One region of the Saccharopolyspora sp. 6V genome, then DNA from elsewhere that is predicted to be linked to it. Evidence: riboswitches for the same ligand, from Rfam matches in the RefSeq annotation. Region 1 holds a riboswitch; each other region holds the start of a gene.
What was found. A riboswitch is a leader RNA that binds a small molecule or an ion and turns the genes downstream of it on or off. The one in region 1 is predicted to bind thiamine pyrophosphate.

Region 2: linked by a shared signal. The riboswitch ahead of thiD (bifunctional hydroxymethylpyrimidine kinase/phosphomethylpyrimidine kinase) and the one ahead of thiC (phosphomethylpyrimidine synthase ThiC) in region 1 are both predicted to bind thiamine pyrophosphate.
Region 3: linked by a shared signal. The riboswitch ahead of LCD35_RS09235 (thiamine ABC transporter substrate binding subunit) and the one ahead of thiC (phosphomethylpyrimidine synthase ThiC) in region 1 are both predicted to bind thiamine pyrophosphate.

Annotation. Positions count from the first base shown of each region.
Region 1 covers NZ_JAIUKB010000115.1:36,132-43,889, reverse strand. The annotation lists partial or broken gene LCD35_RS21765 (AAA family ATPase) at 1-168, shown strand, start outside; gene LCD35_RS21760 (LytR C-terminal domain-containing protein) at 211-864, opposite strand; gene LCD35_RS21755 (DUF3263 domain-containing protein) at 864-1,166, opposite strand; gene LCD35_RS21750 (peptide deformylase) at 1,537-2,115, shown strand; partial or broken gene LCD35_RS30810 (Uma2 family endonuclease) at 2,395-2,706, opposite strand; TPP riboswitch at 2,982-3,107, shown strand; gene thiC (phosphomethylpyrimidine synthase ThiC) at 3,101-4,744, shown strand; gene thiD (bifunctional hydroxymethylpyrimidine kinase/phosphomethylpyrimidine kinase) at 4,844-5,707, shown strand; gene LCD35_RS21730 (FUSC family protein) at 6,008-7,758, shown strand, end outside.
Region 2 covers NZ_JAIUKB010000103.1:352-8,109, reverse strand. The annotation lists gene orn (oligoribonuclease) at 1-102, opposite strand, end outside; gene LCD35_RS19965 (AMP-binding protein) at 160-1,833, opposite strand; gene LCD35_RS19960 (hypothetical protein) at 1,905-2,120, opposite strand; gene LCD35_RS19955 (hypothetical protein) at 2,285-2,674, shown strand; gene LCD35_RS19950 (hypothetical protein) at 2,726-3,457, opposite strand; gene LCD35_RS19945 (hypothetical protein) at 3,532-3,801, opposite strand; gene LCD35_RS19940 (hypothetical protein) at 4,071-4,343, shown strand; TPP riboswitch at 4,376-4,471, shown strand; gene thiD (bifunctional hydroxymethylpyrimidine kinase/phosphomethylpyrimidine kinase) at 4,465-5,298, shown strand; gene LCD35_RS19930 (TenA family protein) at 5,318-6,031, shown strand; gene LCD35_RS19925 (hypothetical protein) at 6,319-6,495, shown strand; gene LCD35_RS19920 (polysaccharide pyruvyl transferase family protein) at 6,521-7,654, opposite strand.
Region 3 covers NZ_JAIUKB010000039.1:8,937-16,694, reverse strand. The annotation lists gene ychF (redox-regulated ATPase YchF) at 1-365, shown strand, start outside; gene LCD35_RS09265 (TetR/AcrR family transcriptional regulator) at 553-1,158, opposite strand; gene LCD35_RS09260 (NADPH-dependent oxidoreductase) at 1,192-2,028, opposite strand; gene LCD35_RS09255 (acetyltransferase) at 2,427-2,882, shown strand; gene LCD35_RS30420 (DUF6157 family protein) at 2,905-3,336, opposite strand; gene LCD35_RS09245 (FAD-dependent oxidoreductase) at 3,779-4,747, shown strand; gene LCD35_RS09240 (4a-hydroxytetrahydrobiopterin dehydratase) at 4,753-5,046, opposite strand; TPP riboswitch at 5,117-5,227, shown strand; gene LCD35_RS09235 (thiamine ABC transporter substrate binding subunit) at 5,274-6,320, shown strand; gene LCD35_RS09230 (iron ABC transporter permease) at 6,317-7,758, shown strand, end outside.

The sequences.
Region 1 (7,758 bases):
GACTGCGCGGCGCTGGTGCGGGAATCGGCGCTGAGCGCGATGCGCGAATCGCTCAGCGCCACCGAGGTGACGGCCGCGCACCTGGCGGCCGCCCGCCGCGCGGTGCGCCCCTCGCTGGACCCGGCTCAGCTGGCGTCCCTGGCGGCCTACGCCGAGCGCCGCGGCTGACGCGGCACGGCCCGCCGGGGAGGGCGGGCCGTGCTCCGCGCGCTACTTGCCCTTCGGCATGCCCTGGTAGTCGTTCGTGATGATCGCTATGACGCCGGGGCTCGCGGGGGCGAGGCCGTCGAAGCGCGGTTCGGCGCGGGCCTGGAACGCGGCGGCGATCTCCTTCGCCTGCGCCTCCTCCGGCGTGCCCGGCCGGTAGTACACCGTGGTGGTGGGGATGACGCCCTGCGAGTAGTTGCCGACCTCCGGCACCTCGTAGCCGGCGCCGCGGAACTCGTCCGCGGCCCGGTGCGCCAAGCCCTTGATGGTGCTGTTGTTGTAGACCCGCACCACGATCCGCTGCCGCGCGTGGTCCGACCCGGTCGAGTCCGACCCCGGCGAGTCCGGGCGCGGCTGGTTCGCGGGCGGCACCTGCGGTTCCGGGTCGGGCGTCTGCGGCGGCTCCTCCGCGGCGGGCGGCGGTTCGGCGGCCGACGAGGTGGGCGGCTGCGCGGCACTCGTCGGGGCGGGCGGCAGCGGTGGCAGCGGCGCCGAGGTCTGCTGCTGGTCCACCGGCGGCGCGGCCGCGTCGTCGTCGGACCCGCCGGAGACCAGCGTCGTCAGGCCGATCACGGCCGATAGCGCGCCCGCGCCGATGAGGGCGATACCGCCGATCTTCGCGGCGGACGGGCTGGTCGGGGGTTCCCCGGAAGTCATCAGTGCCACTCGATTCCCAGTCGGCGGGCCTGCCGGGCGCGCTGCCGACTCGCCCGCACCTTGCGCAAACGTTTGATCAGCATCGGATCGGCCCGGACGGCCGCCGGATCGTCCAGCAGATCGTTCAGCACCTGGTGGTACCGGGTGCCGGACATGTCGAACAGCTCGCGGATGGCCCGTTCCTTGCCGCCGGCGCCCTTCCACCACTGCCGCTCGAACGCGAGGATGCTCAGCTCGCGGTCGCCGAGCTCCTGCCCCGCCGCGGGCTCCGGAGCGTCCGAAGTGGACTCATCGGGGGGGATGCGCGGCAGCGGCTCGGTGGGCGGGTCGACCGTCCGCAGGTGCCTGCCGGACGCGGGTTCGCCCACCGCCGCGCGACCCTCGGTACGCGCCAGTTCCTCGCACTGCCGGGCTATCTCGTGCACGGTCAGCATCTGGGCGGCGTCCATCTGGCTCCTCGCGTCGCGATCCGGGGATCCCCGCGTTCGCCGAATCACACGGGTGTGATTCCGGGCCCATTACATCACGCGCGCCCGCCCGCCGTGCGCGGCCAACACGCCCTCCGCGGAGATCCGCGGGCACCTCGGCGAAGATCACTCCGACGGGCGGCGCCCAGCCGAGCGCAGCCACTCCCGAGGCGGTCCGGAGACGGCAACCGATACCCTCCGCCGCATGGCTGTTCACCCGATCCGCATCGTGGGCGACCCGGTGCTGCACCACCCCACGCGCCCCGTCGAGCGGTTCGACGACGCGCTGCGCACCCTCGTCGAGGACATGTTCGAGACGAACACCGCCGCGAACGGCGCCGGGCTGGCGGCCACCCAGATCGGCGTGGACCTGCGGGTCTTCGTCTACGACTGCCCCGACGACGAGGGGGTCCGGCACCGCGGCGTCGTGGTCAACCCGGTGCTGGAGACCAGCGAGATCCCGCAGACCATGCCCGACCCCGAGGACGACTGGGAGGGCTGCCTGTCCGTCCCCGGCGAAGCGTTCCCCACCGGCCGGGCGAGCTGGGCGAAGGTCACCGGCTTCGACGTGGACGGCGCGCCGGTCGAGGTGGAGGGCACCGGGTTCTTCGCCCGCTGCCTGCAGCACGAGACCGACCACCTGGACGGGCACCTCTACCTGACCCGGCTCGTCGGGCGGAACGCGCGGGCCGCGAAGAAGGCCGTCAAGCGCAACGGCTGGGGAGTCCCCGGCCTCTCCTGGGACCCGGCGGTCGAAGGCGATCCGTTCGCTGAGGAGGATTGAGCTCCTCCCGTTCCGCAGGGGGTGGGTGGCGGGTGGTCCTGTTGATCGGGTGGTCGTCAGCTCAGCGGCTTCGCCGCTGACAGGAAAGAGTCGCGAACCCGTCGCGCGAGGTCGGGTCGGGTGGGGCCGGTCAGCGGGGGAAGGCCTCGGTTTCCAGGGTGACGGTGAACGGGGCGGGCAGGTCGAGCGGTTTGCCGAACGGGACCGAGTGCGATTCGCGGTAGGCCTCTCGCCGTCCGGCTCGGAGAACAGGGTGATCGTGGGCCAACGCGGCGCGAAGCGGTCGATGAGCAAGTAGAACGGGATGCCGGCCTGGGCGTACGCACGGAGCTTGGTCGTCCGGTCGGTGTCGGCATTGCTCTTCGAGGTGATCTCGACCGAGAGCAGCGCGTCCTCCCCCGGGAGCACGACCGCTGGAGTCATCCGCTCGCGGAGCACGACGAGGAGATCGGGCACCACGATCCGCGAGCTCGACGGCATGGCGATGCCCTGGGTCTGCAGGACCTCCCAATCGTCGGGCAACGCCCGCACCAACGCCTTGTTCACGCGGCTGCCGATGAGGTCGTGGTTCTGGTCCGGCGGCGGGGACATCACGATCCTCTCTTCGATGATCTCCGTGCGCCAACCTTCGGGAAGATCGAGGCCGTTCCAGACCTCGACGAACGTCTCCCAGGACGATTCCTGGAGCACCGGGGCAGCACTCGCAGCGCGGTCACCTCCTGTGCCGGTGTTGTCACGCACCGCATCCTCCCGGTCTGACAAGGTTTCGTTTTCCCTGCTAGACAGCCTAGTGTCGATCAGCTTCGCCGTCACCGGCACGAACCGGGACTTGGCAGGGCGGCATCACGGGGCTAGCCTCGGCGCCGACAACTGATCGCGGGAGCTCGCACCGGAAGCGGGCTGAGAGGGCGGCTGGATCATCCGATCCGGGGCCGCCGACCGCCCGAACCTGACCGGATAATGCCGGCGTAGGGAGTGAACGGCCGTGGCCGACGTGCGTCCTGAACCGTCCTCTGTGGACTCCGATTCCCCTGGTGTGACCACCGGACCGATCAGCGGGTCCCGCAAGGTGCACCGCGAGGTCGGCGACCTGCGGGTGCCCGCCCGCCGCATCGAGCTCAGCAACGGCGAGCACCTCGACGTCTACGACACCTCCGGGCCCTACACCGACGACGCCGCCACCATCGACGTGCACGCGGGCCTGCCCCGCACCCGCGACGGCTGGCACCGCGAGCACCCCACCCAGCTGGCCGCCGCCAAGGCCGGGGTGATCACCCGCGAGATGGAGTTCGTCGCCGCCCGCGAGGACCTGCCCGCCGAGTTCGTCCGCGACGAGATCGCCCGCGGCCGCGCGGTGCTGCCCGCCAGCCACCGCCACCCCGAGAGCGAACCGATGATCATCGGGAAGAAGTTCCTGGTGAAGGTGAACGCGAACATCGGGAACTCCGCGGTGACCTCCTCGGTGCCCGAAGAGGTCGAGAAGATGGTGTGGGCCACTCGCTGGGGCGCCGACACGATCATGGACCTGTCCACCGGCAAGCGGATCCACGAGACCCGCGAGCGCATCCTGCGCAACTCGCCGGTGCCGGTCGGCACGGTGCCGATCTACCAGGCGCTGGAGAAGGTGAACGGCGACCCGGCGAAGCTCACCTGGGAGATCTACCGGGACACCGTGGTCGAGCAGTGCGAGCAGGGCGTGGACTACATGACCGTGCACGCCGGGGTGCTGCTGCGGTACGTGCCGCTGACCGCGCAGCGCGTCACCGGGATCGTCTCCCGCGGCGGTTCGATCATGGCCGCCTGGTGCCTGGCGCACCACCGGGAGAGCTTCCTGTACGAGCACTTCTCCGAGCTGTGCGAGATCCTCCGCGAGTACGACGTCACCTTCTCGCTCGGCGACGGGCTGCGGCCCGGCTCCATCGCCGACGCCAACGACCGCGCCCAGTTCGCCGAGCTGGAGACCCTCGGCGAGCTCACCGGGATCGCCCGGGCGCACGACGTGCAGGTGATGATCGAAGGCCCCGGGCACGTGCCGATGCACAAGATCGCGGAGAACGTGCGGCTCGAAGAGGAGCTGTGCGACGAGGCGCCGTTCTACACCCTCGGCCCGCTCACCACGGACATCGCGCCCGCCTACGACCACATCACCTCCGGCATCGGCGCGGCGATGATCGCGCAGGCCGGGACCGCGATGCTCTGCTACGTCACGCCCAAGGAGCACCTCGGGCTGCCGGACCGGGACGACGTGAAGACCGGCGTGATCACCTACAAGATCGCCGCGCACGCCGGTGACCTCGCCAAGGGGCACCCGCGGGCGCAGGAGTGGGACGACGCGCTGTCCCGGGCCCGCTTCGAGTTCCGCTGGACCGACCAGTTCAACCTGGCGCTCGACCCGGACACCGCGAAGGCGTACCACGACCAGACGCTGCCCGCAGAACCCGCGAAGACCGCGCACTTCTGCTCGATGTGCGGGCCGAAGTTCTGCTCCATGAAGATCACCCAGGACGTCCGCGACTACGCCAAGGAGCACGGCCTCACCAGCGTCGAGGCGATCGAGGAAGGCATGCGGGAGAAGTCCGAGGAGTTCACCGGTTCCGGCGGCGAGGTCTACCTCCCCATCGTGAGCTGATCGGGATGACGGACGCGGTGGGCGGCGCTCCGGTGTTTCGCATCGGCAGGTTCCGCACGGGCCGGATCGACGGCGGGACGGGGTCGTAGCATGGGCCGGATGCACGAGACACCCGGCCACCTGCGACGACCCGCGCACGACACGGCCCCGCCGACGGCGCTGACCATCGCCGGGTCGGACTCGGGCGGCAGCGCGGGGATGCACGCCGACCTGCGGGCGTTCTTCTCCTGCGGGGTGCACGGCATGACGGCCGTGACCGCGGTGACCGTGCAGAACACCGTCGGCGTCACCGGGCTGGTGGAGATCCCGCCGGAGACGGTCGCCGCGCAGATCGGCGCCGTCGCCACCGACATCGGGGTGGACGCGGCGAAGACCGGGGTGCTGTCCTCGGCCGCGACCATCGAAGCGGTGCTCGCCGCCTGCGACGAGCACGGCATCGGCCGCGGCCGGCGCACCCCGTTCGTCGTGGACCCGGTCGCCGCTTCCCGCAGCGGAGAACCGCTGCTGCGCCCGGACGCGCTGGACGCGCTGCGCGACGAGGCCTTCCCGCGGGCGACGCTGGTGACGCCGAACCTGGACGAGGTGCGGCTGCTCACCGGCATCGACGCGCGCAGCCGGGACGACCTGCTGGACGCGGCGAAGGCCGTGCACGACTTCGGACCGGACTGGGTGCTGATCAAGAGCGGGCACCTGCTGGACGACCCGGAGTGCGTGGACCTGCTGTTCGACGGCACCGACGCGATCCAGCTGCCCGGGCCGCGCTACTCGACGGTGCACACGCACGGGGCGGGCGACGTGTTCGCCTCCGCGATCACCGCGGCGCTGGCGAAGGGCGCGTCGATGCCGGACGCGGTCGCCGCGGGCAAGCGGTTCGTGACGCGCAGCGTGGAGCACGCCTACCCCCTCGGCGCCGGCGTCGGGCCGGTGTCGACGTTCTGGCGGGTGAGCCCGCGCTCGTTGTGAGCGGGGCGTCCCCGGCCGCCGGAGCGCGCTGGGTACCGTCGCCGTCGGAGCAGCCGCCCGCGGCACCCGCGGCCGCGAACGGCCCAGCGGACACGCCACGAACGGGCTTGAGATACCGAATCGGGTGATTTTCGCCCGCGCGGGTAACTCACAAGGCGGGTCACGTCGACATAGAGCGTGAGGCTCGCAGCCCCCGCCGCGCTCCCGAGCGACGGCGCCGCGTGCGCTGCGCCCGTCCCGCACAGGCAACGAGAACGTCAGGAGCGAAGCGCCGCCGTGGCAGCACCCGGGTGGACGACCATGAAGGACCGGCTCCTCGCCGGGCTCAACACCGAGGCCGGCGCCCCCGACCTCCGACGACGCCAGTACGCGATGGCGGTGCTGGTCACCGCGGTGGTCGCCACCGCCGTCGGCTGGCTGCTGGACCTGCGCACCCCCGCGCTCATCGGCGGGCTCACCGCGGTGTTCGCGCTGGTCGCCGCGGGCGGGCAATCGCTGCGCTCCGACCTGCACCGGTTCTCCTGGTTCGGACCGGCGCTGGTGCTGGTCGTGGCGGTGGGGCCGCTGCTCCGCGAGATTCCGGTGCTGGCCGGGCTGCTGGTGGCGGCCGTCGTGTTCGGCTCCGGCATGCTGCCCGCCCTCGGCGAGCAGTACCGGGTCAGCGGCCAGACCTTCGCCGCGGCCACCCTCGTGTCCACCACCACCGGCATCGGATCCGGCGAACCCGCCTGGATGCTGTTCCTGTCCACCGGGGCGGGTGCGGTGTTCGCCCTGGTGCTGCGGGTGCTCATCGGCATCGGCGATCCGACCCGCGCCACCCGGCACGCCGTGGCCCGGACCCTGCTCGAACCCGGGCCGGGCGTGCTGGAGATCGCCGCGAGCGCCTGGCGCGCCGACGGGTCGAGCACCTGGCTCGGGCAGGTCCTCGCCGGGGCGGCCCGGTTCCGCGCCGCCCGTGAAACGCTGCTCGCCCAAGCCCAGCGGGCCGACCGGATCGAAGCGGAACGGCTGCACCGCATCGTCGTCGAAGCGGACCTGGTCGCCGCCGAACTCGCCCGCGCGGTGCGCTCCCGCGCCTGCACCGGGCTGCCCGCGATGGCCCGCGTCGACCCGGCGCAGGCCGTCGTCGCCGCGGGCGGCAGGCAGGACCTGCCCGAAGCGGTGCGCGGCATGAACGAAGGGCTCGACCGGATCCGCGGCGCCGTCGTGCAGCGCACCGAGGTCGCGGCCAGCCCGCCCGCGCCCGGTGGCCGCCGCCAGCGCGCCATCGGCGGCGTCAAGGCGCACCTGTCGCTGCGGTCCTCGCTGTTCCGGCACGCGCTGCGCTGCACGCTGGCCGTCGCCGTCGGCATGGTGATCGTGCTGCTGCTGGACGACCCGTCCGCGTCCACGCTGCTGCTGGCGCTGTACGTGGTGCTGGCGCCCGCGGCGCGGGACAGCATGAACGGCGCGCTGGAGCGCACCGGCGGCGCGGTGCTCGGCGTGGTGGTGCTGGCCGCGCTGATCACCCTGCTGCCCGGGGTGTACCTGCTGGTGCCGGTGATCGTCGTCGGCATGCTGCTCGGGGTGGAGCGGCTGCGCACCGACTACCAGGTGCTGCTGAGCTCGCTGATCGCGGTGACCGTGATCGACCAGGCGATGCGGCTGGACCGGCCGCTCGCGAACATCGCGATCAGCTTCGCGTCCAACACGGCCGTCGGCGCGGCCATCGCGCTCGGCGTCGGCTACATCAGCTTCATCGTGCTGCCCAGCAGCATGGTGCCGGACGTGCGCGGGGCCATCCGCTCCACCGTGTGGTCGGTGTCCGAGCTGCTGCGCAGCGTGCGGGCCGCCGGGCAGGGCCACGAGGTGCGCGCCGCCATGCAATCCGCGCACGTGCTGGCGCTGCGGCGCACCCAGGACCTGCTGGGCATGCCCGCGCTGCTGGACGAACCGGACTCGGACGAGGACCCGCAGACCACGCGGGCCGCGGCGATCGCGCTGGACGCGCTGCGCCAGGACGTGGCGACGCTGGCGTTCCGGCCCGAGGGCGAACTCGCCGTGGCGGTGCC
Region 2 (7,758 bases), on a different contig from region 1:
GAGGTCGGCATCGGTGACCAGGGCGGCGATCTCGATCAGGGCGTCCGAACCCAGGTCGAGACCGGTCATTTCACAGTCGATCCACACTAGACGGTCGTTCACCTCACCGAGCCTAACGCGGTGCGACCGGGCGCCGGGATCGCACCGGCGCCGCGGAGATCACCGTTCGGTATCGGCGGAACCCTCGCGCAGCCGCGCGGGCACGACCTTGCCGGTGGCGTTGCGCGGCAGTTCCGGCAGGAAGACGACGTCGCGGGGCAGCGCGAAACCGGGCAGCGCGGGCCGGACCCGTTCCCGCACGGCCTCGGCGTCCAGCTCGGCGCCGTCGACGAGCACCACGTACGCGGCGAGGCGCTGGCCGAACTCGGCGTCGTCCACGCCGATCACGGCGACCTCGGAGACCTCCGGCAGGGTGGCGATCGCGTCCTCGGTCTCCTTCGGGTACACGTTCTCGCCGCCCGAGACGATCATGTCGTCCTCGCGCCCCACCACCTGCAGCCGGCCGGCCTCGTCGATGCGGCCCAGGTCACCGGTGGCGAGCATGCCGTCCCGGACCTCCTTGCCGCCGCCGCCGGTGTAGCCCTCGAAGAGCATGTCGTTGCGCACGAAGATCCGCCCGGTCTCGCCGTCGGGCACCTGCGCGCCCCGCTCGTCGAGGATCTTCACGCTGGTGCCGCGCGGCGGGCGGCCCGCTGTGCCGGGCGCTTCGGCGAGTTCGCGCGGGGTGGCGATGCTCACCCAGGACGCTTCGGTGGAGCCGTAGAAGTTGTAGAGGACCTCGCCGAACACCCGCTGGAACCGGGTGGCGAGGTCGGCGGGCAGCGCCGAACCGCTGGCGGCCACGATCCGCAGCGAGGAGGTGTCGTAGGGCTCGATCGCCTCCCGCGGCAGGTCCAGGATGCGCTGCAGCATCACCGGAACCACGAACAGCGCGGTGGCGCGGTGCCGCTGCACGGCGGCGAGCGCCTGCTGCGGTTCGAACTTGCGGCGCAGCACGAGGGTGGCGCCGATGGCCGAGCCGAGCTGGAACGCGGCGAGCCCCCAGGTGTGGAAGATCGGCGCCGCCAGCATGATCCGCTCACCGGCGCGCAGCGGCATCCGCGACATGATCGTGGCGGCGGGCCCGACCCCGGGCGGCGCGGGCCTGCGGGCGCCCTTCGGCGTGCCGGTGGTGCCGGAGGTGAGCACGATGACCCGCGCGTGCCGGGGACGGCGCGGGAGGGTGCCGGTGGCGGAGCTGCCGATGAGGTGCTCCAGGGTGGCCTTGCGAGTGGTGCCCTCGGTCCAGGCGAGCACCACGTCCAGTTCCAGGTCGGGCAGCGCCTCGACGAATTCGACGTCGGCGATCAGCAGGTCGGCCCGCTGCTCGTCGAGCACGGTGCGCATCTGGTGCGGGCGCAGGCCGGTGTTGAGCAGCACCACGTCGGAGCCGATCTTGCCGCAGGCCACGATGGTCTCGACGAGCCCGTGGTGGTTGCGGCACAGCACCGCGACCCGGCTGGTGTCCCGGATGCCGCGGGCGCGCAGCCCGCGGGCGAGGCGGGTGGTGCGCTGCTCCAGTTCGAGGAAGCTCAGCGCGCCGCGCTCGTCGATCACGGCGGGCCGGTCGGGATGCCGGATCGCGGCGACGGCGTAGCCGAGCGCGGGGGTGACGCCCCAGCGCCGCCAGGCGAAGACGATGCGCAGCAGCTTGTCCGGGCGCATCGGGCGGACGACGCCCTGCCTGATCAGCAGCCACAGCGTCTGCAGCGTCGGGGCCAGCCGGTCCGCCCCGGCCTGGACGGCCGCCTTCGCCGCTTCGCCTCGTGTCCGTCCCGCCGGCCGTCGCCACATCGCCACGCGTCTCCTCCGATTTAGCTACTCATCGGTAGATAATGCCTCGGGGGGCGACGCGGGGGAAGGGTTCACCGGTCCGAAATGGTGTGTTCCGGTGCCGCCGCGGCCACCACGGCCTCCCGGATCGCGGCCCGCAGGCGACCCGCCTCCAATGGTGCCAGCACCGCCGTCTCCCCGGGCGGAGCGACGACCACGACGTTGCCCTGGTTCACGTACACCGCCATGTTCCGCCGCCTGCCCGCCACATCGCGGCAGCTCACCTGCCACTGCTCGTCGTCAGCCACGTGGCCTCCCTCCCTAGGGGAACGCTCGTCCGGTGCGTCCTCCACTGGTAAGACGACTCAGGATCACGGACGTGACGGGTGTTCGCCTGATTAATCTTGGAATTCCACCGGCCCGTGCCCGCGGGGTTCCACCACCGGGTGAGCGCTGCTGGGAGACTGCGATCATGGCTGGATACGACGGGATGCTGTGGCGCACCCTGCACCGCGTGCTGCTGGTCCTCGCGGTCGGCGTGCTGGGCCTGCTGCTCGGCCTCGGGCACGAGCCGAGCCGGGCCGACTCGCTGTTCGGCGTGCTCGTCGTGGCGCTCGTGGCGCTACCGGTGTGGATCACGTTCCAGCGGATGACGCCGGTCGCCCGCGGGAACCTGCGGGCGCTGCCGCGGCACCGGCCGCTGATGACCTCGATGATCGGGCTGCTGGGCCTGGTGGCGCTGTTCGTGCTCGGCTGGACGATCGCCAACGCGCTGTTCCCCGGCACGCTCGCCCCGCTCGCGCTGGCGCTGGTCGGCGTGGTGCTGGCGGCGTTGGTCGCGCTGCTGAACCGGGTGCTGTGACACCGCTTCCCCGCGGCCCCGGACGCCGGGGCCGCGCGAGGAAGCAGCAGGTCAGACCGGGCGGACCGTCAGCGCGCCCGGCTCGGCGGTGAACGTCAGCGCGCCCTCGAAGTCGGCGATGGGCAGCTCGTCGCGCACCAGGCGGTGCGGCGCGTCAGCCGTCTCCACCCGCACTTCGGTGGCGGCGAAGGTCTGCTCGGCGAAGTCCGGGCCCGCGAGCCGGACCTCCAGCCGCTGCTCCCGCAGGGTGACCACCGCGGAACCGCCGGGCACCGAGATCGGCTCGCCGTCGGCGGTGACGATCAGGCTGCCCTGGCCCTCGGTCTCCGGGCGCACCGCCACGTGCGAGAGGGCGACGTCGCGCCGGTCCTCGGCGGCGGTGACGCCGATGACGTCCCGCGAGTCCTGCCCGGCCTCCTCGTCGCCGCGCACCGCCAGCAGCGGGGCGCGCAGCTTCGCGGCCAGCCGGTACGGCTGCCAGGAACCGGCGCCGATCAGGTTCACCACCGACGTGATCTCGCTGTCCGCGAGCAGCCGCTCGCTGCCCACGGCCGGGGTGATCTCGATGGCCGCCACCCCGCGCTCCTCCAGCAGGTCGCGCAGCGCCTTGGCGCGCAGCCTGCTGTTGCGGTCGAACCCGCGGGTGATGGCGACGGCTCCGGACGTCCCGCCCTGCGCTGCGGCGTCGGCGAGACCGGCCAGCGGAGCCCATACCTCCGCCGGATCCGGCCGGGCGGAGCGGCGGGAACGGGCGGTCTGGGGGGCGTCGGCAGTGGTGTCCATTGCGTCAACTTTAATCCGCCACGCAGGGTCGCCTCACTAGGCGATCAGCCCTGAGCGGTGTGACTTCCCTCGCCCTAGGCGTCCCAGGTGGTGACCACGAGATCGCCGTCACGCGCGAGCTGTTCGTCGACCGCCTGCTCGCACTCCGCGCAACGCTCCGTGATGCGGCGGCTCGACGGTTCCTTGGTGGCGGGCCACGTCTCGTGCGGGAGCTTGATCGTCGCATCGCACAGGGTCTGCACCGGATCACCGGCCGGTCTGGCGCCCGGGCGCACCGTGATCGCGTGCCGGACCCGCTTGCCCGCTCCGACGATCCACCACACGTGCTCTTGATCGGGGAACATTGCCGTCCCACCCCCATACCTGTCAGGACGACCCGCGGGCGCGCAGTTCGTCCGGCTTCGGTCCACTGGCCGGATCTCGAACTCTAGACGGAACGATCAGCGCGCACGTTGCATTCGCGTGGCGGGGGCGACCGGCGGCTGCGCTGCTCCGATCGTGTGAGAGCGGCTGTTCGGCGGAGCGGTCTCGACTCGCCGCTGACCCGGTGCTGGGCCGCCCGAACCAGGGCGCCGGGCGCGGAACCCGCTTGTGGTGAGAAGGATCACCGCCCATGCTGGGCGCGTCGAGCGAGCGGAACCCGGAGGCGCACCCCGTGACGGACCTGCACTTCCCGCGTCCGCACGACGATCCGCGGGAGCCCGGTTCCCTCGCCCGCTGGCTGGTCCCCGACGGCGCCCGGGTGCGCAGCGGAGCCCCGGTGACCGAGGTGGTGACCGACGGCGCCCCGCGCACGGTGCGCGCCCCGGCGAGCGGAACGCTGTGGCGGCAGGGCAGGGCGGGGGAGCGGTTCACCGCGGGCGCGATCATCGGCCTCGTCGAGTGAGTCCGCAGCTTGACGCCCGTTGCTAGGTTGGGGCCAGTGACGCGGGGTGCCCGGACGGCCGGGCTGAGAGCAGACCCGTCGAACCTGACCTAGTTCGTGCTAGCGGAGGGACGTCACCGACGTGACCACTCGTGCTGCCCTGCCCGGATCCGACCGGGTCCCGAACGTGCTCTCGATCGCGGGGACCGATCCCAGCGGCGGAGCCGGCATCCAAGCGGACCTGAAGGCCTTCTCCGCGAACGGCGCCTACGGCATGTCCGCGGTGACCGCGCTGGTCGCGCAGACCACCACCGGTGTCGCCGAGGTCCGCGAGGTACCGCCGGAGTTCGTCACCGCCCAGCTCACGACGCTGCTCGACGACGTCCGGGTGGACGCGGTGAAGATCGGGATGCTGGCGAACGCCGAGGTGATCCGCGCGGTCGTCGCCGTGCTGGACCGCTACGCCCCGCCGCACGTGGTGCTGGACCCGGTGATGGTCGCGAAGAGCGGCCACCGGCTGCTCGCCGACGAAGCGGTCGCGGTGCTGCGCGACGAGCTGCTGCCGCGCGTCGACCTGATCACCCCGAACCTGCCGGAAGCGGCGGACCTGCTGGGCGAGCCGGAGATCACCGGCTTGGCCGAGATGGCCGCGCAGGCGCAGCGGCTCGCCGACCTGGGCGCGAAGCAGGTGCTGCTCAAGGGCGGGCACCTGCGCGCGGAACCCGCCAGCGCCGACCTGTTCCGCGGCGACGGCGAGGTGCGGTGGCTGCGCAGCGAGCGGATCGACACCGCGAACGACCACGGCACCGGCTGCACGCTGTCCGCGGCGATCGCGGCGCTGCGTCCCCGCAGGCCCGACTGGGCGACCGCCGTGCGGGACGGCAAGGACTACCTGACCGGGGCGCTGCGGGCCGCGGAGCGCCTCGACGTGGGCCGCGGGCACGGGCCCGTGCACCACTTCCACCGCTGGTGGTGAGATCGGAAGGACGAAGGTCATGAGCAGGTTGCCCGATCCGCCCGCGGGCGGTTTCTGCGCCCGCGCCTGGGAACGCACCGCCGAGCTGCAGCGGGCCGTGGTGGCGCACCCGTTCAACGCGGCGCTCACCGACGGCACCCTCGACCGGGAGCGGTTCGCGTTCTATTTCGTGCAGGACGCCCGCTACCTGATCGCGTTCGCGCAGGCGCTGTCGGCGGCCGCGACCCGGTCCGAGGATCCGGCGGACGCGGCGTTCCTCGCGGGGGCCGCGCGGGGCGCGCTGGTGGAGGAGCGCCGGTTGCACGCGGGCTACGTCGAGGAGTTCGGGCTCTCCGCGGACGACCTGGCGGGGGTGGCGACCTCGCCGTCGTGCACCGCCTACACCTCGTTCCTGCGGGCGAGCGCGCTGGTCGACCCCTACCCGGTGCTGCTGGCGGCGGTGCTGCCGTGCTTCTGGGTGTACCAGCACGTGGGCAGTGAGATCCTCGCCGCCGTCGGCGACGTGTCGGCGCACCCGTACCGGCGGTGGATCGAGACCTACGCCGACGAGGAGTTCGCCGAAGCGGTGCTGGCGGCCCGCGAGCTCACCGACCGGGCGGCCGCGGCCGCCGACGAGCCGGTGCGGGAGCGGATGCTGGCCGCGTTCGCGCGTGCCACCGAGTACGAGTGGATGTTCTGGGACGGCGCGTGGCGCCTGGAGCGGTGGCCGACGGCGCAGTGGCTCCCGGCGTGAGAAGTCGTTGCGGCGGCACGGTTTCCGCGCTGCGGCGAATACCCGGACCCGATCACCCTCCGCGACGTGCCCTGCGGCGCGGCGGGGGCGGTGACGCGGGTGGTCAGCCGCGGTGCGGGCGCTCGCGGGAAGCGTGATCAGGAGCACTTTCGAGCGGTGTTAACGAACACCCTCAGCCACGACGATGAGGCTCACGACACGTTCGTTCGGCGTGTTCGGTCGTGGGAGGTCCGCCTCCCACCGCGCGGGGTTCGGTGGCCTTGAGTACGGGGACTTCAATTCTGATCATGCTGGCGGGGATGCTGGTGCCGGTGCTGGCCGCAGCCCCCTTCTACATCGCCGACCGCCGGGCGGACGCCGAGTCCGCCCAGGCGGAAACGGAGCCTGAAAAATCGTCCGCGGACATCCACGTGCTGCGGCCCCGAGCCGAGGGCACCTGCGAGACCGGGCAGGCGGCGGCCTGAGCGCGCCGCCGCCCGGCCCGGCGGCTCAGTCCCCGTAGATGGACCAGGCGAGCTTCGACTTGGCCTCCTGCAGCGCGTCCAGCGTCGACCGCTCGTAGCCGCCTTCCCGCGGCTGCGGCGGCACCTGGAGGCCCTCGCTGAGGCCCCAGCCGGAGCCGCGCTGGATCAGCGACCGGTGCTTGTTCGTGTAGTACCCGGAGTTGATCGACACGGCGACGCCGTGCGCCCCGGCGGCCGCGGCCATCAGGTGCATGTGGAACCGGGTCGACAGCCAGCGCTGGCCGGCGGCGGCGGGCAGCCCGTGGTCCATGATCTCGGAGAACGGGTAGAAGCGGGCGCCGGGCAGGTCGTGCTCGACGAGGGCGAACACCTCGCGGTCCACCCGCGGGATGCCTTCGATGACGCCGACCTGCTCGGGCCGCACGTCCCAGGCGCGCAGCGTGTCGAGCAGGAACCCGGCCAGCGCGGGCACCGTGACGTCCAGCAGGTCCGACTGCAGGCAGATCATCACGTCCCGCAGGTCGTCGGTGCGGTACAGCTCCGGGGCGATGCCGAAGAACATGTCGTCGCCGGTGGCGGTGAGCTGGCCCGCGGAGTCGAGCAGCTCGGCCGACGGCTCGTCGCGCACGTCGATCAGCTCGAACTGCGAGGCGAGGTTGCGCACCAGCGGGCGCGCCTCCTCCGGCGTCGGCCACAGGCCCTGCCCGGTCATCACGGCCCGCCCGCCGGAGCGGCGCACCGCGGCGACCGCGCCCGCCAGCAGCCCGTAGTGCCGCGGCCAGATCGAGTTGATGAACCCGCCGCCGATGATGTGCACCAGGTCGGCGCGCGCGGCGAGCTCGATCCCGGCCAGCCAGTGCGGCGCCAACCCCGGGTTGATCATGGCGTGCTGCACGAACGACGCCACCTCCCACGGCTCGTCGGAGGGCGCCGACCAGCACAGCCGCCACAGCGTGTCGGTGAACCGGACGTGCGGGTGCAGGTGGCCGAGCAGCACCTCGCTGGGGCCGGGGTTGGGGCAGTCGAGCCACACCTCGCTGTCGGGGGCGACTCTGGCCAGGTACTTCAGCCAGGTCGCGGCGATCAGCTCGTCGCCGTAGTTCGGGTTCCCGGTCGTGGCGACCAGGTACAGCGTGGGGTGCGTTGCGGGACTCGACACTGGGTTCTCCACCGTTCGGGTTCGCGGCTGGGCGCGGTAGGCGCCGAACCTAACAACCCGGCGCGGTGGGTCCCGCTCGGAGGCATCCGGGGCGGCCGCGCGGG
Region 3 (7,758 bases), on a different contig from region 1:
AGCTGATCGAGCTCGACGAGGAATCGGCCCGCGAACTGCTGGAATCGGTCGGCCAGCCGGAGCCGGGCCTGCACGCCCTGGCCCGCGCCGGGTTCCACACCCTCGGCCTGCAGACCTACCTGACGGCGGGCCCGAAGGAGGCGCGCGCCTGGACCATCCCGCAGGGCGCGACCGCCCCGCAGGCCGCGGGCGTGATCCACACCGACTTCGAGCGCGGCTTCATCAAGGCCGAGATCGTGTCCTTCGCCGACCTGATCGAGGCCGGTTCGATGAACACCGCGCGCTCCGGCGGCAAGGTCCGCATGGAGGGCAAGGACTACATCATGGCCGACGGAGACGTCGTCGAGTTCCGCTTCAACGTGTGATCGGAGCCGTCGCGTCCGCTCGCGGTGTTGAGTCCGGCCGTGGCCGACCTCGATCCTCGGCCACGAGCGCTCGAACCCGTGGGGACGGCGCTGGCGGCGCAGCGCGTGGACGGTGCTACTGCTGCTCGGGAGCACCGGGGCAGGTCGCGGGGATCAGTGCCTGCCGTGAACTCCTGCGCCCGCAGGCTCAGCTCCTACGATCCGGCTTCGTGCGCAGTGCCTCCAGTCCTCCTACCAGGACTGACACGGCGAGTTCGGTCGTGGCGTCCCGGTCGTCGCGCCAGTGTTCGACGGACGCCGCGTAGCCCGGAAGCGCGTCGCGGATGGTGTCCGACATCGTCGGCGCGGGGAGTCCCTGGGCGAGGCCGAAGGCCTGGAACTCGATCATCGCGATGATCGGGCGCAGCTGGTCCGAGGGGAAGTCTCCGCGCACGAGAGCGGTGAACACGGGCTCGTAGGCGGCGATGGAGCGCTCATCGGCGAACGTGGTGTCGAAGATCAGCGGCAGGATCCGCCGGTGCCTGGTGTAGAGACCCGCGAGGCCGCGCAGCAGCGCGCCGACGGCTTCGCGCCAGTCGTGCGCGTCGGGGGTCTCCATCTGTTCGAGCATCCGTCGGCGGGCGAGGTCGATGACGTCGCCCCGCCCGCCGACGTGGCTGTAGAGCGAGGACGGGGCGACGCCCAAGTGCTTGGCCAGCTGGACCATCTGGATGTCCCCGGTGGTGTCGACGAGCGCGAGCGCTCCGTCGGCGATGATCTCTGCCGACAGCAGCGGCACCTTCGGTCTGGCCATCCTCGTTCGTTCCTTCGTCGGTCGGGTCGCGCGTCAGCGTAGGCCGAAGCCGCGCCGCTGGAGCGTCGGGCGCAGGTTCTCCCGCCCGTCCATGTAGTCGAAACCGGTGCCGGTCACGACGGCCTCGGCCCAGGTCTTGTCCCGCAGGCCGTTCTCCGTCCGGAACACCGTGGTGGCGGCCTCATAATCGCGCACCCATTCCGCGTGGTCGGCGTGGTCGTACTTCTCGTGGTGGAGGACGACGTTCTGCGCTGGGCGCGGACGCACGGCGCTGGGCCGGGTCTCGTCCGGAATGCCGATGGCGGTGCCGAAGACGACGTAGGCGTACGGCGGGAGGTCGACGAGTTCGGCGAGCTCCTCGGCGTGGTTGCGCAGCGAGCCGAGGTAGACCCCGCCCAGGCCCAGGGACTCCGTGGCGACCATCCCGTTCTGGGCGGCCAGCGCCGCGTCGACGGAGGCCATCAGGAAGGCGTCCAGGTAGTCGGTGACGACCGGGTCGCCGCCGTGGGCGGAGCTGATCGCGTGGCTGCGCGACATGTCGGCCACCCAGAGGAGGACGGTCGGGGCATCGGCGACGAAGTCGTAGCCGCCGCCGTCCGTGCGGGCGCTGCGGGTGAGCCTCGCCAGCTCGCGCTTGGTCTCCGGCTCCGAGATCGCGACGACGCTCCACTGGTGCAGGTTCGAGGAGGTGGACGCCGACTGGGCGGCGGCGACGATCGTCTCGAGCGCCCCCTCGGGGACCGGCTCATCGGTGAAGGCCCGCACGGAGCGGTGGGCGAGGAGGGCCTCGACCTGCTGGTTCCACAAGATCGTGGCGGGAGCGGGCTGATCCCCGTAGCGGGCGCGCAGGAGTGCATCGTGCTTCGGCATGCTCACGGTCCTTCTTTCCGAATCGGATTCGGTTATTCCAACTCGCCGCGCACCGGCGGCATTCCCGGCTCCGCGGACCGGGGCGCATGACCTCGCGCACACGACGGGCGGGTGCTGGTCCGGCGCGAGCCGGGCGAACGTGGGCGACAACACGCTCGCCGCACGGCTAAGGTCCACGGACGTCGCGGGGCCGGATCGACTTGCCCGCTCCGCTGCGAACCGAACGACGAGACCGCGTCGGATGCGAACGGCTGGGGAGGACATCGCTGACGTGCGCGTCTTCCTGGCATCGCACCGAGTCCGCTGGATCAAGCAGGTCGCCGGCGGCCACGCGCTCCCGGGCACGTGGTCCTCCGGACCGGAATTCGGGCGAACTCCGCTGGATCGCGCAGGTCGTCGTGGCTGAGCCGAGGATCCGCGACTCGACGGGGCCCGAGGAGCACCCGGAACTCGTGCGGATCTGGCGCAGCGCCGTCGATGCCACCCACGCGTTCCTCGATCCGCGGCACCGTGCGGAGATCGAGGAACGCCTGCCCGTCGGGCACTTCCCGCAGGTGCGGCTCAGCGTCGCCGAACTCGGCGGTGCGCCGGTCGGTTTCGCGGGCACGTCCGGGACGAGCCTGGAGATGCTGTTCGTCGACGCGGCGCACCGCGGGCGAGGAGTGGGCCGAGCCCTCCTCGCGCACGCGGTGGCCGAGCTCGGGGTGACGTCCGTGGACGTCAACGAGCAGAACGAGCAGGCCGTCGGGTTCTACCTCCGGCACGGGTTCACCGTCACCGGCCGCAGCGAGCTCGACGATGCGGGGCGTCCGTACCCGCTGCTGCGGATGTCCCGCGACGGGCGGGCGCGGTGACCGGCCGCTCGTCGCCCCGGGTTCAGGCTCGGGTGCTGCGCAGCGCCTTGGTGCAGGTGATCGGTTCGCCTGACTCGCCGGTGCGCCGGCCCGAGGTGAACTCCGCGTACTCCGGGCCGTCCACGGCGTACAGGGCCAGGCGGCCGCGGGCGTCTGCGTGGATGCCCCAGCCGTAGCGCTTGCCCAGCGGCGAGGAGCGCAGGCAGGCCCTGCTCCGCGCGAAGAACTCCCGGCGGGCGTCCGCCCGCTCCTCGTCCGGGATGGCGGCGCGGTCCGCGAAGACGGTGAAGATGACGTCACCGGACGTGAACTCGTACGGGTGCTCGGCGATCAGCCGGTAGGTGCGCGCTGCCACCGACGGCGCCTCTGCGTTCAGCGGGGGCACCGTCGCGGTGGTGACCGGGCAGTCCTCGGCCACCTCGATAAACGTGTTCGTGCGATCGACCCGTTCCACGCCCGGAACGGTACGCCGGGGGACCGACGGCGGATGGGGAAGCGGCCGTTCCTCGATTCCGGTGCTCCTTGCCTCGGACCGCGATCGGCTGACCCCCGATCGATGACGAACACCCGGCGAACGCGATTCCCCGACCCGCCGCCGCACCCCGCTCGGGCACGTCCGAGTGAAAGGCGTGCGGGGTCGGTAGCGCAGCGCGGCCCGCCGCGAACTGCGGGCGGCGCACCCCGGCACAGCTGAGTCGCACGCCATGACCAGGCGATTTACGTTGTGCGCATGCAGCACATCACCTTGATCTGCGGAGACTGCAACGGCAAGGGGTGCAGCAACTGCGGCGGCACCGGCACGATCACCATCGTCGAGGACTAGGACCGCGCCGAGCGGCCGCGAAACCCGCCCCGAGCAGGCCGTGCGCGGCGGGCAACGCTGCTAGCGTGCCGAAATGGCCGCCAACGGGACCGTCCTGGTCATCGGAGCCGGGGTGATCGGGCTCAGCACCGCCGTGATCCTCGCCGAATCCGGCGTGCCGGTGCGCGTGCGCACCGACGAGCCACCCGCCGACACCACCTCCGCCGTCGCCGGCGCGATCTGGGGGCCGGCGCTGCTGCAACCCGCCGACCGGGTGCGCCGGTGGGTCGCCGACACCTACCGCGCGCTGGTCGAACTGGCCGCCGACGACACCAGCGGAGTGCACCTCGCCACCGGGCGGATGGCCGCCCGCGTCGACCTCGGCGACCAGCTGCCGCCCGAAGCGCTGCTGCTGCCCGACCTGCGCCGCTGCACCCCGGACGAGCTGCCCGCCGGGTTCCGCAGCGGCTACCGGGCGACGCTCCCGCTGATCGACATGCCGCGCTACCTCGAACACCTCACCGGGAGACTGCTCGCCGCCGGCGGCGAACTGCTGATCAGCCCGGTGTCCTCGCTGGCCGACGCCGCGGCCGAAGCGGACCGCATCGTCAACTGCACCGGGGTCGGCGCGCACGAGCTCGTCGGCGACCCCGGCGTGCGGCCCGTGCGGGGGCAGCACGTCCTCGTCCGCAACCCCGGCATCAGCGAGTACTTCGTCGAAGTCGGCGCCGGACCCGAGTTCACCTCGTACGTCCCGCACGGCGACCAAGTCGTGCTCGGCGGCGTCGCGGGCGAGCACGACTGGTCCCGCGCACACGACCGCGACGACAGCGCCGCCGTGCTGCGCCGCTGCGCGCAGGTCGAACCGCTGCTCGCCGGCGCCGAAGTCCTCGGCGAGACCGTCGGACTGCGCCCCGGGCGCGACGCCGTGCGGCTCGAAACCGAACGGTTCGGCGGCGCCACCGTCGTGCACGACTACGGGCACTCCGGCTGCGGGGTGTCGCTGTCCTGGGGCTGCGCCGCCGAAGCCGCCGGGCTCGTCCTCGGCCGACCGGTGCGCTGACCGGCTCACGTCAACGCGTCGACCACCCCGTCGATCTCCTCCGCCAGCGTGAAGTCCTTCGCGGTGAGGCCACCCGCCGAATGCGTCGAGAGGGCGAACACGACGGTGCGCCAGCGGATGTCCAGATCCGGGTGGTGGTTCTCGCTCTCCGCGATCTCCGCGACCCGGTTCACCGCCTGGATGGCCTGCGGGAAGCTCGCGAACTCCACGCTCCGCACGATCGTGGTGCCGTCCTGGGCCCACTCCGGTAGCCGGGACAGCGATTCGGCGACCTGGGTGTCGTTCAGCAGTTCGGTCATGCCCACATGGTGGTCGTCGGACGGCCGGAACGCGACCGTCGACCCCCGGCTCGGTGGCGGCACGTAGACTGCCGGTCGCCACGGGAGTCCAGCGCGCTGGGCTGAGAGGAGGGGCGCATCCCCTCGACCGTCCGCACCTGAACCGGATCATGCCGGCGCAGGGAGGTGTCGCGATCAGCTCGAGTTCGCACGCGTGGCCGAGACCGGTGTGCTACTCGGGAGGACCGTTGAACCCCTTACTGCGCTGGGCCGCGGCACTCGCCGCCGCCGCGCTCACCACCGGATGTTCGCTCATCGGGAGCTCCGGCGATGACACCGCGGCGCGCACCGTCACCCTCGTCGCGCACGACTCGTTCGTCGCCGACCCGGCGCTGCTCGCCGACTTCGAGAAGCGCAGCGGCATCCACCTGGAGATCCGCAACAGCGGTGACGCCGGAGAGCTGACCAACAAGTTGGCGCTGTCCAAGGCGGCACCGCTCGGCGACGTCGCCTACGGCGTGGACTCCACCTTCGCCTCCCGCGCGCTGCGCGCCGACGTGTTCGCCCCGTACCGGCCCGCCGCCGCCGACCGCGGACCGCAGCGCTACGCCCAGGACCAGCAGAACCGGCTCACCGCCGTCGACGTCGCCGACGTGTGCCTCAACATCGACACCGCCTGGTTCGCCGCGCACCGGCTGCCGGAGCCGACGACGCTGCGCGACCTCACCGATCCCCGCTACCGGGACCTGACCTCGATGCCGGACCCGACGACGTCCTCCCCTGGATTGGCGTTCCTGCTCGGCACCATCGACGCCTTCGGCGAGCCCGGTTGGCAGGACTACTGGCGCGCCCTCGACGCCAACGGCGTGCGGCTGTCCTCCGGCTGGGAAGAGGCCTACAACCAGGACTTCTCCGGTTCCACCGGCCAGGGGCCGCGACCGATCGTGCTGTCCTACGCGTCCTCGCCCGCCGCCGAGGTCGACGAGAACGGTGCGCCGCGCACCAAGGCCCTGCTCGACACCTGCTACCGGCAGGTCGAGTACGCGGGCGTGCTCACCGGCGCGAAGGACCCGCAGGCGGCGCGGGAAGTGGTGGACTTCCTGCTCTCGCCCGAGTTCCAAGGTCAGGTCGCCGACCAGATGTACGTGTACCCCGCGGTCGACGGGGTGCCGCTGCCCGAAGGCTGGGCGGCCAGCGCGCCGCTGCCGTCGCGGCCCGCGGAACTGCCCGCCGACGAGGTGGAGAACAACCGGGACCGGTGGGTCGAGCAGTGGCGGACGCTGGTCCGGGGATGACCGGCGAACTCCGCCGCCGGGTTCCGGTGGCGCTGGCCGCGGCGGTCGTCCTCGGCTTCCTCGGGGTCTTCTTCGCCTGGCCCGTCGCGGCGATCATCGGGCTGGGCGTGCGCGGCGACGTCGGAGCGGTGCTCGCCGAGCCGGCCACTTGGCGGCTCGTCGGCTTCACCCTCGGGCAGGCCGCCGCGTCCACCGCGGTCGCGCTGCTCTGCGGGCTGCCGCTCGCCTACGTGCTCGCCAGGCTCGTCCTGCCCGGCACAGGGCTGCTGCGGGTCGCGGTGACCGTGCCGTTCGTGCTGCCGACGATCGTCGTGGGCATGGCCTTCCGCGCGTTGTTCGGCGCCGACGGGGGAGTGCTGCCGATCGTGCTGGCCAACGCGTTCTTCAACGTCGCCGTCGTCGCGCGCACCGTCAGCGGGTTGTGGGGGCACCTGGACCGGCGGATGGAGGACGCCGCCCGATCGCTGGGAGCCGGGCGGCTGCGCACCTTCACCTCGGTGACGCTGCCCGCGCTGCTGCCCGCGCTCGGATCGGCGGCGGCCGTCGTGTTCCTGTTCAGCGCCACCAGCTTCGGGGTGGTGCTGGTGCTCGGCGGCGGTCGGCTGCGCACCCTGGAGACGGAGATCTACCTGCGCACCGTGCAGCTGCTGGACCTGCCCGGCGCCGCGGCGCTGTCCCTGCTGCAGCTGGTCGCCGTCGTCGCCGCCCTGCTCGTGGCCACCATCGCGCGCCGCCGTCGGGAGACCGCGCTGCGGCTGCGCGCGCCCGCGACCACCGCCCGGCCGCCGCAAGGCGCCGAGTGGTGGATCGTCGGGCTCGCCGGTGCGGTGCTGTGCGGGCTGCTCGCGCCGATCGTCTCCCTGCTGGCGCGGTCGGTGTCCACCAGGGACGGGTGGGGGCTCGCGGGCTACCGCGCGCTGCTGGGCACCGGGCAGCCCGGGACCCTGGAGGTCACCGGGCTCGAAGCCGCGCTGAACTCGGTGCGCACCGCGGTCGACGCCACCTGGATGGCGCTGCTGCTCGGGCTGCTCGCCTCGTTCGTGCTCGTCGCCGTGCGCCGCAGGTTCGTCGCGGAGAGCCTCGACCTCGCGCTGATGCTGCCGCTGGGGGTGTCCGCGGTGACGGTCGGCTTCGGCTACCTGATCACGCTCGGCTCGCTGCCCGGCGAGCTGCGCACCTCGCCGCTGCTCGTGCCGTTCGCGCAGGCCCTGGTGGTGACACCGCTGGTGATCCGCACCGTGCTGCCGGTGCTGCGGGCCATCGACGACCGGCTGCGGCAGGCCGCGGCGACGCTCGGCGCCGGGCCGTGGCGGGTGCGGCGCGAGATCGACTTCCCGCTCGCGGTGCGTTCCGTGCTGGCCGCCGCCGGGTTCGGGTTCGTCGTGGCGCTCGGGGAGTTCGGCGCCACCAGCTTCCTCGCCAGGCCCGATGCGCCGAC